DNA from 3 places in the Vreelandella sp. 2A-K22 genome. Region 3 is predicted to be linked to each of the others. Evidence: predicted binding sites of a transcription regulator. Region 3 holds the regulator's gene; each other region holds the start of a gene.

Region 1 (5,580 bases), on a different contig from region 3:
AGATAGGTATCGAAAGAGCTGAAGGCTTGTGCCCCGGCCCACTCGTTCTGCAAGGTGCCAAGAAAATTAACCATTTGCCCCAGGGCACTTGAAAGGTGGCGGGGCGGGTGGCTTTCGGCTCGTCCCGGTACCCCATTAAATCCCTCTAGCAGCAAAGTACGCAGCGACCAGCCGGCGCAATAGCCGCACAGCATATCCAGGTCGTGAATATGCAAATCACCTTCCCTATGAGCTTCCCCCACGGTGTGGGGGTAAATCTCATCGAGCCAGTAGTTGGCTATCAACTTGCCCGAGACGTTGAGGATTAAACCGCCCAATGAATAGCCCTGGTTGGCATTGGCGTGAACACGCCAGTCGGCGCGTTGGAGGTACTCATTGACCGTCGAAGCGACGTCAATATGATGCTTTGCTACCTGAACGCTTGTGGAGCTTTTCACCCAATTCACCTATATATGCTAGATTTAATAAAAATAAATACTATATGTGGTGTTAAAGGGTAAGCGTTCAGGATTTTGCAATAAATGACCCAGGTCAAAAATGGTGGGGAAAAATAGTAAGGCGTGGTGGCGCCTAGGCTATTGTTTTAGCCGGTCATCGTGCGGGTGTTATCCATACCCGGTCGGCCATACCAGTAACCGTCGCAGATTTCAGCATCCACCAGTGTCAAAGGATCGGGCGTAGCTAACCTGCCGTGGCGGGACTGATCGAAAGCCTTGACCACCTCGGCCATGCCTTCCGCCCGTGGGCTGAGACGTGCCACTGATACCCCCATATCCGCCATGACCATAAGTTCATGACGCAGATCCTGGCAGGCGCTGGAAAGGGTTTGAATACCGTTCAGGGTAAAAACATCCCGGGACTCTTGTGAACGTAGCACCAAGCCTTCGGGGTACTTTTGGCAGACGAACTTGCAGCGGTCTTTGGGTGTTTGGTGACGCCGGGCGGTAAAACAGCGTGACGACCAGGCCAAGGGGAGATGCCCGTAGGCGAATACTTCGCATGGGTGGGGAACGCCTGCCTGGTGGCAATCGTTAATAAGCTTGGCTAAGTCTTGCTGTGACATTTCCACCGGCGCTTGCCAACGCCGCATGCCGGCACGGGCCATAACGCCCAGTGTCGCCGGGTTGTAGAGGTTGAGCGCAGCACCGGCGATAAACGGCAGTCCGGCACTGGAGAGGCGCTGCAGGGCACTCTGGTCATTGGCCTCGACAATAAAGTCGCCGTTGTCACACAGCTTGCGTAAGTCACGCAGATCGGCCTCAGACTCGATCAGTGTCTGGCTGGCGAGTACCACCTGCTTGCCCGCCTGGGCGAGCTCGCGCCCAATGCCTAGCCAGTCGTCCAGTTTCATATCGCGGCGCCGCGAGCAGACGGTTTCGCCCAGGGTTATAATCTCTACCGGCCAGTCGGCCGCCTCGCGGTAGAAGTCGGCGTAGCGTTGCCGAGTCCAGTAAAAAAGCACCGGCCCGAGGGAGAGTTGCAGAGGGCCGGTTGATAAGGTCGGTGATAGGGGAGGTGTAGTGTTCGGCATAGTAGGCTCCTATTTCCAGCGGCGCTCGTAGGCGCCTAGGGTAGTGATGGCACCTTCGGAAAGCTCGGCAAGGCCTGCCATCCAGGCGGGTTCTGGATCAAAGCGCTCAGGCTGAGCCTCTAGGCGGTTGAGCGCCTGACGCCAGATCCCGGCCACTTTAGAGACATAGGCGGGGCTGCGCTGACGACCTTCAATTTTGACGGCGCTAATACCCAGGTCGCGTAGTTCCGGCAATAGCTCCAGAGTATTGAGGCTGGTGGGTTCCTCAATGGCGTGATAGGTCTCGCCCGTTACCTCGAAGCGACCCTTGCATAGGGTGGGGTAGCCTGCGCGCTCGCCTTCGGCGTAGCGGTCGATAAGAACATTGTTAAGGCGTGACTCTAAGCCCTCAGGCGTTTCTTCCCAGCGGACATGAGCCGCTGGCGAGCAGACGCCCCGGGTATTGGGCGATTCGCCGGTCAGGTAGGAGGAGAGATAGCAGCGTCCTTCGGCCATGATGCACAGGCTGCCGAAAGCGAACACCTCCAGTTCTACCGGTGTTTGCTTGGCCAGGTCGCGTACCTGAGTGATTGACAGCACCCGTGGAAGTACGGCGCGCTTGATGCCGAAATGCTGGTGGTAAAAGCGTAGCGCTTCATGGCTGGTCGCCGAACCCTGCACTGAAAGGTGCCGCGAGATCTCGGGGTGATGGCGAGTAGCGTAGTCGAGCAGTCCCATATCGGCGAGAATCAGCGCATCCACGCCCAGTTCGGCGGCCTGATCCACGGCCCGAGTCCAGTGTTCCCAGCCATCGGGCTGGGGATAGGTATTAATGGCGCAAAAAACGCGTTTGCCATGTCGGTGGGCGTAATCGATCCCCTCGCGGGCACGTTTGTCGGTAAAGTTTAGCCCGGCGAATTGCCGTGCGTTGGTGATGTTCTGGAAACCGAAATAGACAGCGTCGGCACCTTCATCTACAGCGCGCTTTAGAGCGGGCAGGTTGCCAGCGGGACATACAAGCTCCATAGCGAGACTCCTTGCGGGAAAAGTCCGAGCATTTTAGTCACCTATTTTTTGTCGGCTTTTGACACAGGTCATATCGGGGTGGCTTTCAAAAGAGGATAACGCTGCAGAGTAGGCAAGCTGGATGCAGGCAGTTTTTAAAACGTATATTGTATGAATATTAACCAATGCTTGCTGCACCCACTTCCAGAGTTCCATTTCAGAGACCTCTTTTAGAGCCCCTTTTCAGAGACCTACTTCGATCATGCAAGATAAACTGCTCTTCAATCGTCCCCTGGTAGAGAAATATGACCGCCCAGGCCCGCGGTACACTTCTTATCCCACTGCGCCCCAGTTTCATGCCGCGTTTGCCGAGGATGATTACCGTAGCGCCGCCGAGCGCAGTAATCGGGTCGCAGTACCCAAGCCGCTTTCGGTCTATGTGCATATCCCGTTCTGCAAAAGCCTTTGCTACTACTGCGCCTGCAACAAAATCATTACTCATAATACCGAGCGAGCTGCCGAATACCTCCAGTGGTTAAAACAGGAGATACGTGTTCAGGGAGCGCTGTTCGATACCACCCGCCAAATGACCCAACTGCATCTGGGCGGCGGCACCCCAACCTACTTAAGCAATGCCCAGCTACGCGAACTGATGGCGGCGCTGGACGAAGCCTTTCACTTCGCCGCACCTGAAGAGCGTGAATTCTCGCTGGAGGTAGACCCTCGCACCGTGACACCCGAACAGGTGTACGAGCTCTACGCGCTGGGCTTCAATCGGTTGAGCTTCGGTGTGCAGGATTTCGATCACGACGTGCAGCAAGCTGTCAATCGCGTCCAGAGCGAAGAGCAGGTGGTATCCCTGGTCAAGGCTGCCCGCGAGGCGGGGTTTGAATCGGTCAGCGTTGACCTGATCTACGGTTTACCGCTGCAGACAGTGGCGAGTTTCGATACGACGCTAACCAAGATTATTGACCTGCAACCGGATCGCATTGCCGCTTATAGCTACGCCCATCTGCCCGAACTGTTTAAAGCTCAGCGGCTAATTCGCCCCGAAGACATGCCGCCACCCGAGCGCAAGCTGGAGCTGCTGGAGCTTACGATTAACCGCCTGACGTCTGCAGGATATGTCTACATAGGCATGGATCACTTCGCCCTTCCGAATGACGAGCTGAGCCTGGCCCGTGAAAATGGCACTCTGCAGCGCAATTTTCAGGGCTACTCTACCCACGCCGACTGCGACATGATTGGGCTGGGCATTACTTCGATTGGCAAGGTGGGCGATACCTACAGCCAAAACGTCAAGGAAACTGCCCAGTATCAGCATCGTTTGGATGAAGGGCGTTTACCGGTCTTCCGTGGCTATCGCCTTAGCGATGACGACCGCCTGCGCCGCGATGTCATTAATACCCTGATGTGTCACGGCCGACTTGAATTTTCCGCTATTGAAGCCCGGCACAATGTCGATTTTCGCAGCTACTTCGCGAGTGCCTTGGCGAGCCTCGAAGAGATGGCGGACGACGGGTTAATTGCTTTGCGCGACCATGACATCGAGGTGCTGCCTTCAGGGAGGTTAATGATCCGCAACCTGGCCATGGCGTTCGACGCCTACCTGAAACCAACGGAAAACCGTTATTCGCGCACGGTGTAATTTCAACAGCGCCAACCGTCTATTCCTTTACGTTGGCCGCTCTATCACCTTGGGGGTAGATAGGGTGTATATGGAGGTAATCACGCAGTAATTCGCTTGTCGATCACGCAGAATCCACTCCATGGAGCCCGCACTGTCGGGTATGCAAATTTCCGAGGAGCCTGGAGATCGACCATGAGTCACTTCATAGATCGGCTGAATTTCTTCCGCAAGTCCCGCGAGCCTTTTGCCAACGAACACGGTGAGCTACGCAGCGAATCCCGCCAGTGGGAAGATAGTTATCGTGCCCGCTGGCAGCACGACAAAGTAGTACGCAGTACCCACGGGGTGAACTGCACCGGCTCCTGTAGCTGGAAGATCTACGTTAAGAACGGTTTAGTTACCTGGGAAACCCAGCAGACTGACTACCCCCGTACCCGTCCCGACCTGCCTAACCATGAGCCGCGTGGCTGCCCCCGCGGCGCCAGCTACTCCTGGTATCTGTACAGCGCCAACCGCCTCAAGTACCCGTTGATCCGCAAGCCGTTGCTGGCGCTATGGCGCGAAGCGCTCAAGGCTAACCCAGATCCGGTCGACGCCTGGGCGTCTATTGTCGAAGACCCCGCCAAGACCAAACAGTACAAGCGTGCTCGCGGCATGGGCGGCTTCGTTCGCGGAAACTGGGACGAGCTCAACGAGCTGGTGGCGGCCTCTAACGTTTACACCGCCAAGCAGTATGGCCCCGACCGTATTCTTGGCTTCTCGCCGATTCCTGCCATGTCGATGGTCAGCTACGCCGCGGGTAGCCGCTACCTCTCGCTGATTGGCGGCGTCTGCATGAGCTTCTACGACTGGTATTGCGACTTGCCCCCAGCCTCACCGATGACCTGGGGCGAGCAGACCGACGTACCTGAGTCCGCTGACTGGTACAACTCCGGCTACATCATCGCCTGGGGCTCCAACGTGCCCCAGACGCGTACCCCGGATGCCCACTTCTTTACCGAAGTACGTTACAAGGGCACCAAGACGGTTTCGATCACTCCGGATTATGCCGAAGTCTCCAAACTCACCGACGAATGGCTGTCCGCCAAACAGGGCACCGATGCCGCCCTGGCGATGGCCATGGGCCATGTCATCCTCAAAGAGTTCCACCTCGATAACCCGAGTGCTTACTTCACTGACTATGTACGCCGCTATACTGACATGCCGTTCCTGGTGGAACTGGAAGTGCGTGAAGATGGCAGCTTCGCACCGGGCCGCCAACTGCGTGCGAGTGATTTTGATGCTGCCCTGGGCCAGGAAAACAATCCCGAGTGGAAAACCGTTGCCTGGGACGAAACCCGTGACCAGCTGGTGGTACCACGGGGTTCCATCGGTTTTCGCTGGGGCGAAACCGGCGACGAAGTGGGCAAGTGGAACCTGGAATCGCTGGACGCCG
Region 2 (5,580 bases), on a different contig from region 3:
TTTTTAAATGCGCACGGGCCAGATCCTGCAGCTGGCGCATTTGCTTGAGCCGCGCAGCATAATGCGGCTTTAAAGCGTCACGCAGCGACGGGCGCAGGCGTTCAATATTGTCTTGGAAATAATCAATGCTATCGGCCAGCGCTTCCAATACGCTGTCCATCGCCACTTGGCGATTATCGAGAAACATGAGCGTCTACCTCCTTCGGTGACGCAGATTGTGGGGGTGACAGCGACTATTTGCCACCCCCGAAACGGATTATTTTAATATTTTGCCTTAGCCTTTAGGCTTGGGCGGTGCTTTACGGGCTGGTGAAGCGTTTCTTTCAATGTGCTCAATGATCATTCCCGCAATATCTTTGCCGGTGGCGTTCTCAATGCCCTGCAAACCAGGCGAAGAGTTAACCTCCATAATCACCGGGCCGTGATTGGAGCGTAGCAAATCGACACCGGCAACGCGCAGACCCATGGCCTTGGCTGCACGGATCGCCGTTGAACGCTCTTCAGGGGTGATGCGGATCACGGTGGCGGTGCCGCCGCGGTGTAGATTCGAGCGAAACTCACCGTCCGCCGCTTGGCGCTTCATTGAAGCCACCACTTTATCGCCAATCACGAAGCAGCGAATATCGGCGCCACGCGCCTCTTTGATGTACTCCTGCACCATGATATTGGCTTTCATGCCCATGAACGCTTGAATGACGGATTCAGCGGCCTGGTTGGTTTCCGCCAATACCACACCAATCCCCTGGGTGCCTTCAAGCAGCTTGATGACCAGCGGCGCACCTTTGACCATGGTGATTAGGTCGGGAATGTCATCGGGGGAGTGGGCAAAGCCGGTAATCGGTAGCCCCAACCCTTTACGCGACAGCAGTTGCAGTGAGCGCAATTTATCCCGCGAACGGGTAATCGAAACGTTATCGTTGATAACGTAGGTGCCCATCATTTCAAACTGGCGCAGCACCGCACAGCCGTAAAAGGTGACCGATGAACCAATGCGCGGGATCACCGCATCGAAAGGCTCAATCTCTTGGCCTTTATAGTGGATCGAAGGGTGGTGCGAGGTAATGCTCATATAGCAACGCAGCGTGTCCACCACGCGGGCGGTATGCCCACGCTGCTCTGCGGCTTCAACCAGGCGGCGGGTAGAGTACAAATTGCGATTGCGTGACAGCAGAGCGATATGCATGTAGGAGACTCCGAGCTGAGATTGAAGCGACTAATAAGGGGTTAAGGCTCACCGTGCAAGAATGCGGCACCGGGGGCCACCAGGAGGCGGCGCATGGCGCTACGGCCTAGTAGCATCGGGTGGCGCATATTGCTGCGGTCAGTAAGGGTCAGTTCAATGGGGAAATTCAAGTCGCCCATCTGCATCGGGGTACGTATAACATAGCGCCACTCGCTATGACCGTTGGAACTGGTGACCCGGCGTCGATCATGCAGGTGCAATCGGAAGCGATGCGCTGGCGTGTCTGGCCCTCCGCTATGGGTGATAAAGCTAACCCACAGTTGACCATGGTCATCTTCATCGGTCTCTATCTCTTCTGCATGCAGAGCAGATGTTCGCGCGCCAGTGTCAGCTTTACAGCATAGGTGAAGCCCTAGTTCAGGTAGCGTCACCATCTCGCGGCGGCCAATGACCGCTTTGGCCTGATAGGGTAATTCCTTCACGGCTCACTCCTTGCAATTAAAAGTGACATCGGATCAAGCGTTCCTCTGTGACATCATCAGTGTCAAACGGCGTTGAGTTGCGGAGCCAGCAGGCGCATCCCGCAGTGCCATCATGACCGGTAAGCGTAGTCGTGGTATTAACGCAATATCACGCACTACGGCGGCAAAATCGCTACGCTCATCTTCTGCTAAGCGTTGCAGAAAAAGTGGCAGGCGCTGCGCGTCTTCAAGATAGCCCCAGCCGCGCCCGGCTATTGCCGCGAGCACATCCGGCCCACAGGCCGCTGAGTCGTTAAGTAAGGCCGTGTACCAATTACCCACCTCTGATGCATCCGTATTGCCCACTGCGCGCAGGCAGGCACACAGCGTTTCGATGTCGCCCGCTTGTGCAGCGGCTTCGCCACGACGCTGCAGTGCCGCGACTAACGCCTGTGGCAATGGCTGGTGCTCTAAACAGTAGCACAAGGAGTGGATAACGGCGGTAGGCAGTTCAGGCAACCGCTGCGCGAGCGATTCAGCGTCAAGTGTTTCCATTCTCACGACGTAATCGGCAATCCCTTGTAACCCCAATGCCTGCCAATCGATCGCTTGCTGGCCGCTCAAGTAGGCATCAACCGGCTCAAAATGCTGGCTGGCGGGTAGCCCACGCGCATGGGTGGCGCGTGCATTGAGCATGGCTTGGAAGGTGATGCTAGGCGTGAAGGCGAGGGGATTATCCTTCATTAAGTGATCCACGTCCGCTGTTTCTTCACGACCCACGTTAGAAACCGCGCGCCCCAGTGTTTCCAGCAGCCGGTTTAAAAACGCATCGCGCTGGGCGGGGGCAATCATTCCCTGCTCGTCCAGTGGTAAGGCTAAGAACCAAATAGCCGGTTCGGGCATATCGCCAAGGCGAAACACAATGGCTAAGCGCGCTTGGCCTTGCCAGGGTTCTGGCCAGGCCATTTCGCCACCTTCAAAGGCGGCAAGTGACTCCCGCGGGCAGGAGACGACATGACGCCCCATATGGTAAAGGGAAACCTCGCCACCGCTGCGGGTAAAAAACTCATCAAGGGTTTGAATTGGTTGCATGACATCCTTCCGCGTTGCAAGCCTGCACTCTACCTTGCTGATGTGACACTGTCAGCCGCAGAGGCTGATAAAACATGGTGTTAATGACAGTGCCTTAAGGCATTAGCATTAATGACAATGCGGTTAAAAATTAATCAACTGTGCGAAAGCCCCATGAGAGCAAGCGTTGCGACACCTTTCCATAGTTTATCCACAGGCTCGTGCAGGTTTTCTGTGAGTCTATGGATAACTTCCCGCAAGCGTTGATAGGTGGCAAGGCACTCGCTGAGTGGGGATAATGGGCAGACGACACACTTTTCATTTTCCGAGGTAGTGACACACGTCTTTATGAGTACTTATCAACCGCTGCAGACAGCACTTCTAGAGCTTGAGGCGTCGATGAAAGCCGCCGATCTATGGCGCATGCCAACACCCGATGCAGAGGCGTTTGCCAGCCAGCAGCCATTTTGCATCGACACGATGTCGCTGCCTCAATGGGTACGCTTTGTGTTTATTGCCCGCTTGAACGCTTTGATGGATGCCCGTGCAGCCATGCCCGCAAAGTGCGAGGTGGCTCCCGCCGTGGCGGCCTATTTACAGCAGGAGAAAACACCCGCCCACCACCAGCTGCTCATCGTGCGGGCGGTAGAGAAGGTCGACCAGATCGTCACTGAAAGCGCTTAAAGCGGCATGCTACTAAACGCACAAAGCCCACCGTGAGGCAGGCTTTGTGGATAACATCCGCTAGCGGTTTTGCAAGTGGCTTAGAAGCGGTAACTGAGGCCTGCCATGACCACGAGAGGATCGATCTCAACGGTACCTGCCGCCGCACCGTTAACGCTCGCATCGGTATCAATATCGATGTACCAAGCAGCGGCGTTCAGCGCCCAATGGTCATCAATTAATAGATCAACACCTACCTGGCCTGCCGCTCCCCAGGAGTCATCCAGGTCTAAATCACCAATCGTCAGCTCCTCATCGGAGAAAAAGGTGTAGTTAATACCGGCGCCGACATAGGGCTGTACGCGTGACTGAGTGCCGCCCAGCGGGTAGTACTGCAGTGTTAGGGTCGGCGGCAGGTGCTTGGTTGAGGCAATGTTATCGCCGTTTAAATGGATGTCGTGTTCAAACGGCAGCGCCGCCAGTAGTTCCACGCCGACTTTATCGTGGAAGCGATAGCCCAAGGTGAACGCGAAATCGGTTTTATCCTTTACATCCACTGATAGCGCACCGTTGGCCAGTGAGCCGTTGTCGCTGGTGGGGGCGACTTTGGCCACACCCACGCGGGTGAAGAAATCGCCAGCGCCGTAGGCGAATGCCTGGCTGCTGGTCATCATTGCCGCAGCGGCAACAGTGGTGACGAATAATGTAGGCAGGGCGGCTTTACGCATGGGATCACTCCAGGTGTTAACGCAGATAGTAAGATTAGACGGCTTTTCGATAGCCGCTTAACGATGAAACCAGTGTAACGAGGCCCAGGGAGTGGATTATTGATCCAGGGCAAGAGTTATTAGACATGGGGGGTTAGGGGGAGGGGCGGCTGGAGAGACCTAATTCAGAAGCGGGCTGCTAACCATTTGGCTTGCCCATTTGTATGGATGCATGCGCAGTGATATGAAGTATTTTTAGTCTGTAATGCGTGTTTTTCTGATACGCTCAGCAAGAGGTATGATCAAATATTGCCAGAATATTGTTTATAAAAATAAATTAAAACAGCAAGTTGTAAAACATCTGCTCGTGTTTATAGGCAATGCGAAAAGATGGTCAGGAATGAGCATGCGCATTTTTCTAGCGAGCATTTGAATGGGAGTTGGTAATTTGCCCATTACTATTAACACATTGGAGTTTTTTTATGGTGTTACGCTTTCTAGGAAAATACGTATGCGCAGAAATAAACTGCTATGCAATACGAGGCAAGAAATGAAGAAAGGAGTGTTGACATTTTTCTGCGGGAAAATGGGGGCAGGGAAAACTACAAAGTCTCTTGAAGTTTCCCAAGAACGAAACGCCGTACTGCTTTCAGAAGACGAGTGGCTTGCGTCGGTTTATCCCGATAGCATTAAGACACTGGAAGATTACGTAAAATATGCTGGACGGCTCAAGCCTCAAATGAAGAAGCTGGCTCAGTCGATCTTGGCGTCAGGCACTAATGTGGTAATGGACTTTCCTGCAAATACGATTCCGCAACGAAAATGGCTTAGAAGTGTCTTTTCAGAGATTCAGGCTCCCCATGAGCTAATTTACATTGACCAGCCAAATGATACCTGCTTAGAGCAGATAGCCAAAAGGCGTGCAGAACAACCGCAGAGAGCGACAACGGATACTGAAGAGATGTTTGAGCAGGTTACAAAGTACTTTGTTGCGCCCACACCTGATGAAGGGTTTAACATAACTGTAATTTCGGCAAATGGATAATAGCCGCAGGTACAGCGACTGCTTGTACGTTGCGGCTGCGCCTTTATTACAAAGCCGCGCACGTTGCAGCGTTATGTCATTTTGGTGAATTATGAAACTTGATTTGTTCGTACTACGGTGCAGCGATTTGCGGGCCAGCAAGCAGTTCTATGAGCAGCTCGGTTTCAGCTTCGTGGAAGAGCAGCATGGCTGTGGGCCAGTGCATTACTCGTCAGAAAATGCGGGGTTTGTATTCGAGTTGTATCCATTGGTTAGCAGCGAATCAGTAGACAACACGCGACTAGGATTTTCAGTGGAAGGTCTGGGCAATATCATCCCTGACTTAGAATTAGTGGACCAGTATAAGTTTGGCGGAAAGCATGTTTATGTCGTCCAAGATCCTGATGGCAGAAAGGTTGAGCTTAGTGAGCAGAAACCATAACAAGCGGCATCACGGTGAGCGCTTTTCCG
Region 3 (5,580 bases):
GTTACTGAGTCGCTACGACACCAACGGCCCACGCTACACCTCCTACCCCACGGCGCTGTCGTTTCACGACCAATTTACCCCTGGCGACCTGACCCAGGCATTGGAGCGTAGCAATGCCAGTAAGCGTCCGCTCTCTCTGTACGTTCATGTGCCCTTCTGCCGCAAGATCTGCTTCTACTGCGCGTGTAATAAAATCGCTACCAAAAACACTGCCCTTGCCGAGCCCTATATAGCCCGGCTTGACCGTGAAATGGTGCTGACCGCACGCCACTTGGATACATCACGACCGGTGGAGCAGTTGCATTGGGGCGGCGGCACGCCGACATTTCTCAGTTTGAACCAGATGGGCGACCTGATTGATCGACTGGATGCACGTTTTGGTCTTTCATCGTCTGCTGATCGCGATTACGCAATTGAAATAGATCCTCGCGAAGCGGATGTGTTTACGCTGCGCCATCTCGAATCCCTCGGCTTTAATCGCATCAGCCTGGGCGTGCAGGATTTAAGCCCGCTGGTGCAGAAAGCGATTAACCGTATTCAGCCTCGGGTACTTACCGAAACGCTGATGGAGGAGGCGCATCGCCTGGGCTTTCGCTCGCTCAATCTCGACCTAATTTATGGCTTGCCATTTCAGACTGAAAAGAGCTTTGCCAACACCCTACGCCAGGTGATCGAGCTCAACCCGGCGCGCCTTTCTGTGTTTAATTACGCGCATATGCCCGAGCGTTTTGCCCCGCAGCGGCGCATTAATGTCGATGACTTGCCAGGCGGAGAAGAGAAGCTAGCGATTCTGCGCACCACCATCGAAATGCTCACCGCAGCTGGCTATGTGCATATCGGTATGGATCACTTTGCCCGCCCTGACGATAGCCTGGCTATTGCCCAGCGCGAAGGCTCGCTGCAGCGCAACTTCCAGGGCTACTCCAGCCATGCTCAGTGCGACTTAATCGGGCTTGGCGTATCGGCGATTTCGCGCATTGATGACGTCTATGCGCAGAACCCGAGCGATCTGGCAAGCTACGAAGCGACGCTGGATCAGGGGCAGCTTGCCACCGTGCGTGGCATACGCTTAAGTGATGACGACCTGATCCGGCGGGACGTGATTGAGCGGCTGATGTGCGATATGGGCATTGACCTGGCCGCCGTTAGTCAACGCTGGAACATCGATGCCCCCCGCTACTTTGCGCCAGCGCTTGAGCGCCTGCAGAGCGCCGAACAGGATGGCCTGCTGACCCGCCGCGGTGATCAGCTTAACGCCACGCCGACGGGGCGGCTGCTGATTCGCCATATAGCAATGGCGTTTGATACCCATCTTTCCGGGCAAACGGGACAACAGTATTCTAAGATTGTTTAATCACCTTATTGCAGGCATGCTAAAGCGACTATAATAAGTAAGGATTTTCTAATTGATAAGCGGGACCCTCTCAAGGAGCAAAGCATGTTGGAACCCATGAGCCGTCGGCGCTCGCTACTCCATGAAGCTCGCTGCCAAACCTGCAGTTTGAGCTCACTGTGCCTGCCACTTGCCCTTGAGCTGGACGACGTGGGGCAGTTCGACGCCATTATTCGTCGTCGCGCGCCGCTGAAAAAAGGCGAACCGCTGTTTCGTCAGGGCGACACCTTTACCAGCGTTTACGCAGTCCGTTCGGGCAGTTTGAAACAGATCACCGCCGAAGGTAACGGCAGCGAGCAGTTGACCAATTTCTACCTGCCCAGTGAATTGGTGGGGTTGGATGGCATTGACGAAGAGCATTACCCCGGTAGCGTTATCGCCCTGGAAACGACCACCGTCTGCGAGATTCCTTTTGACCGCCTGGACTTACTCTCGGAGGAGCTACCCGAACTGCGTGGCCAGCTTTATCGTAGCATGAGCAAAGAGTTGCGCGATGACCGGCGTATGATGCGGCTACTTTCGCGTAAAACCGCCGATCAGCGGCTAGCAAGTTTTTTGATTACCCTCTCGGATCGTTTTCGTCGCCGGGGCTACTCGCCTTACAGCTTTCGCCTCTCAATGCCCAGGGCTGATATCGGCAACTACCTGGGCTTAGCGGTGGAAACGGTCAGCCGCATACTAAGCCGCTTTCAGCAGCAGAGCGTGGTGGCGGTCTCCGGGCGAGAGGTCAACATTCTCGATATGCCGCGCTTGATTACCCTCGCCGAAGAGGAAGAGCAAACAGTTAGCTGACGTTAAAGGCTTGGATACGCCCCGCCAGTAGCTCTGCTTGCTTGGCCTCAAGGCCTTCAAAATCGAACAGGCTGCGGTCGGCCAACTGGGAAGGGGCAATGTTGGTGACAGCCTTGAACATGCTCTCCAGGCGGCCAGGAAACTTTTTGTCCCACTCGGCGAGCATCTCTTTGACCACCTGACGCTGCATATTAGGCTGTGAACCGCACAGGTTGCAGGGAATAATCGGAAACGCCATCAGCCGCGAAAACTCGGCGATATCAGCCTCTTTGCAGTAGGCCAACGGCCGAATAACGATATTCTTCCCATCATCGGATAGCAGCTTTGGCGGCATCGCTTTCAGGTTGCCGCCAAAGAACATATTGAGAAACAGTGTTTCGAGAATATCTTCCCGGTGATGGCCCAGGGCTATCTTATTGGCGCCAATCTCTTCGGCAAAGCCATACAACGAGCCGCGCCGCAGCCGTGAACAAAGCGCGCAGGTGGTTTTACCTTCCGGGGTTTTCTCTTTTACCACCGAGTAAGTATCGCGCTCGACAATGTGGTACTCCACGCCCTGCTTATCCAGATACGCAGGCAATACGTGCTCGGGAAAACCCGGCTGTTTTTGATCCAGATTGACCGCTACCAGCGAAAAATTGACCGGCGCATTGCGCTGCAAATTGCGCAAAATCTCCAGCATCGTGTAGCTGTCCTTTCCACCGGAGAGGCAGACCATTACGCGATCACCTTCATTGATCATTTGATAATCAATGATCGCATTGCCCACTTCTCGGCGCAGACGCTTTTGCAGCTTGTTAAATTCACGCTTCTGCTTCGCATCAGCCAGCTCAGGCTGGTCGTGCTCAGCGTCAGCTGGGGTGGCTCCAACCGTATCAAGGTGAGCAGGATCAAAGTGATCAAGAGTTTGCATGGTATAAGCACTGCCGAGGGTAGAAGGCGTGAGAGAAAAAAGTAATAACTATTCTAACAACACTCACCGCCTGACCCAACTAATCAGACGTAGCCACACAAGATATCGCAATTGGAAGTGACTATTTTGACCGCTGCACCATACCTCGGTGCGAGGGCAGCTTGGAGCGAGGGTCTTTTGTCATGGATGACAAAAGTAGCGCCCAGGGAGGGGTTCACAGCGCCCTCGCGGAAAGCTGTCCTCGCCACGACGAAAGAGACTACTATGCCACCTGCGCCATAATACGCTGCAGGCGCATATACAGCAGTGCGCTGGCGGTGGCCTCTCCAAGCACACTCTGCATGCCCATGACGGGTACTTGCCAGCATGCCAACGCCTGGGCGAAGCTGCTGGGCGCTTCGACCTCCGGGTGCAAACGGCGCAGTTGGCGCTGATGCAGTTTTGCCACATCGACCTGGGCGTTGGGCAGGGCAAAATTCAGCCGCTTACTGAGTAGTGCATTCAATGCTCCAATGCGCTTCTCTAACTGCCAGCCAACGATGGGCCGATTGCCGATAAATTCTACTAGCGCGCTCAAGTTATCACTATTTGGTGGCAGTATCTCCCCCGCCTCGCACAGCAAGTGATGACGGCGCAGCGTTGCGCTCTCGGGCTGCTTTGCGCTACCAAGGGTGATCACAAAAGCACGACTGGTATGCACCTGCTGATGGCTCAGCACCACTGCCGCCACGCTGATCACAGGTGATGATTGCGTGGGCGTTGCTGTGCAGGCGAGCGCCACCAGCTCTTCGCCCATATAGGGCTGAAACAGCCAGGCATAGGGGGAATCTGCACAACGACGCCGGTCACTTTCACGCCTTAACAAGGTGCGCAGCGAGCCGCTAAATAGCGTCACATGTCGATCTAACAGCCGCATTCCGCTCACGAATACTCCAAATGGTAACGGTGGGAAAGCCGCTGCTTAAAGTCTTTGACAATATGCATCGCTTCGCGCAGTAGGTCGCGCTCCAGGGAAGAGAGGTTCTGCACCACGACACGGTTAGCGCGTCTGCTGCTTTGGGCGTTAGTTTCTTTCGCATCCGCAGAAGTTTCCAGCGTACTTAGCTGCTGCTTGAGGCGCAGCTCAGAAAAGAGCGCCAACGCTTCGCCCAGGTCATCGGCAAAACGGCGATCCAACCGGCCGTCAGTAACCAGGGCATCCAAGCGATCAAACGTCGAGGTGGCTTTGATGCGCCGCTCAAGCGCCATGGTGCGGACACCGTGCACGATAGGGAAAATACCGCCTTTCTTGATATCGATACCGTGCTGAGGCTTTTTCAGCGAACCAAACAGCGTCAGCGGCGTCGAAAAGCGCAGCGCCGTGCGGGCAAAATAGGAAAGCAGCAGCTCATCGCCCGAGCAGCGTTCAAACAGCTCATCGCGCACGCTCTCAAGCAAGCTCGGGTTGCCCGCCACGCCATGAGCATCGAGCATAATGGCCAGCTTCATCAGGCTATCGCCATCACGCTCCCTGGCCCACTTGGCAATATTACCTTTCCATTGGGATACCGTGGCCACCCACTCGGGGTTAGACACCATAATGTTGCCGGGGCACGGCGGGTAACCAAGCTGAATCAGGGTATCGGTGAGCGTTTGCATATGGCTGGCAAGATCAGGCCACTGGGTTTCATCGGCAAGAATCAAGCCGTTATCCTGATCCGTTTTTAGAATCTGCTCACCGCGCCCTTCGCTGCCCATCACCATCATGCAGCTCTGCTCGTGATAGCGCTTATCGACAGTGAACTCCCAGGCCTTGCTAATAATACGGCCGTTTAGTGCCGCAAGCAGATCCATCGCAAAGCGCAGCTTAACGCCCTGGGCCATCAGCGCTTTGACCAGCTCCGGGGTGCGCTGACTGGCAGCCGAAAGCGCCTCTAAGTTGGTCGCCTGCTCGATCTGCAGGCTCACCACATAGCTGCGGCTTGAGAAGTAGCTAAGCACGTCGGTGAGCTCTACAACGCCTTTCAAGACGTTTTGCTCCATCACTACCACCCGCGCCACTTTATGGCGGGTCATCAGCACCAATACTTCAAATAAGTACTGATCCGGTGCGACGGTCACCAAGTTAAAATGGGCGATCTTATCCACCGATGATGTTACCGCGCTGCCCTTTAGCACTAAGGCGTTGAGCAGATCGGTTTTGGTCACCATGCCGAGGGTGTCGTCCTGGGTCGACACCAGCAGGCTGTCGGCGTGACTTTCGTTGAGCTGTTTTACAGCGCTAGCGATATCGGTCGTCGCTGCCATCAGCAGTGGCGCACGCATGCACTCGCTTACCTTGGCCAGCATAAAGCCTGCCATGGTGACGCCACCTTCGGCGCGCTTTTCGGTCATCAGGCGCGCCTTATGGGTCAGCGATTGGCGAAAAAAACTGCTGAAATCAGGATAGTGGCGACACAGCTGCTGAAACAGTGCTTTAGGCATTAGGTAACACAGGCACTCC

The links. The regulator FNR, encoded in region 3, switches genes on or off when oxygen is low (the NO sensors DNR and NnrR bind a similar motif). The targets are predictions, from matches to a motif close to TTGATNTANATCAA.
Region 1: a site for FNR is predicted at 2,595-2,608, ahead of hemN (oxygen-independent coproporphyrinogen III oxidase). Genes of this name have one in related genera too.
Region 2: a site for FNR is predicted at 4,206-4,219, ahead of ACW17M_RS21835 (OmpW/AlkL family protein). Genes of this name have one in related genera too.

Annotation. Positions count from the first base shown of each region.
Region 1 is NZ_JBSUGC010000003.1:292,027-297,606, forward strand. It holds gene ACW17M_RS05740 (ribonucleoside triphosphate reductase) at 1-446, opposite strand, end outside; gene ACW17M_RS05745 (U32 family peptidase) at 584-1,531, opposite strand; gene ubiU (ubiquinone anaerobic biosynthesis protein UbiU) at 1,541-2,536, opposite strand; gene hemN (oxygen-independent coproporphyrinogen III oxidase) at 2,778-4,163, shown strand; gene ACW17M_RS05760 (nitrate reductase subunit alpha) at 4,338-5,580, shown strand, end outside.
Region 2 is NZ_JBSUGC010000019.1:58,087-63,666, reverse strand. It holds gene ACW17M_RS21860 (hypothetical protein) at 1-187, opposite strand, end outside; gene rimK (30S ribosomal protein S6--L-glutamate ligase) at 275-1,183, opposite strand; gene ACW17M_RS21850 (ATP-dependent zinc protease family protein) at 1,225-1,665, opposite strand; gene ACW17M_RS21845 (DUF3549 family protein) at 1,699-2,736, opposite strand; gene ACW17M_RS21840 (YqcC family protein) at 3,064-3,399, shown strand; gene ACW17M_RS21835 (OmpW/AlkL family protein) at 3,480-4,106, opposite strand; gene ACW17M_RS21830 (AAA family ATPase) at 4,519-5,130, shown strand; gene ACW17M_RS21825 (VOC family protein) at 5,222-5,551, shown strand.
Region 3 is NZ_JBSUGC010000025.1:17,568-23,147, reverse strand. It holds gene hemN (oxygen-independent coproporphyrinogen III oxidase) at 1-1,354, shown strand, start outside; gene fnr (fumarate/nitrate reduction transcriptional regulator Fnr) at 1,439-2,185, shown strand; gene ttcA (tRNA 2-thiocytidine(32) synthetase TtcA) at 2,178-3,098, opposite strand; gene ACW17M_RS23240 (3'-5' exonuclease family protein) at 3,361-4,014, opposite strand; gene ACW17M_RS23235 (DUF294 nucleotidyltransferase-like domain-containing protein) at 4,020-5,580, opposite strand, start outside.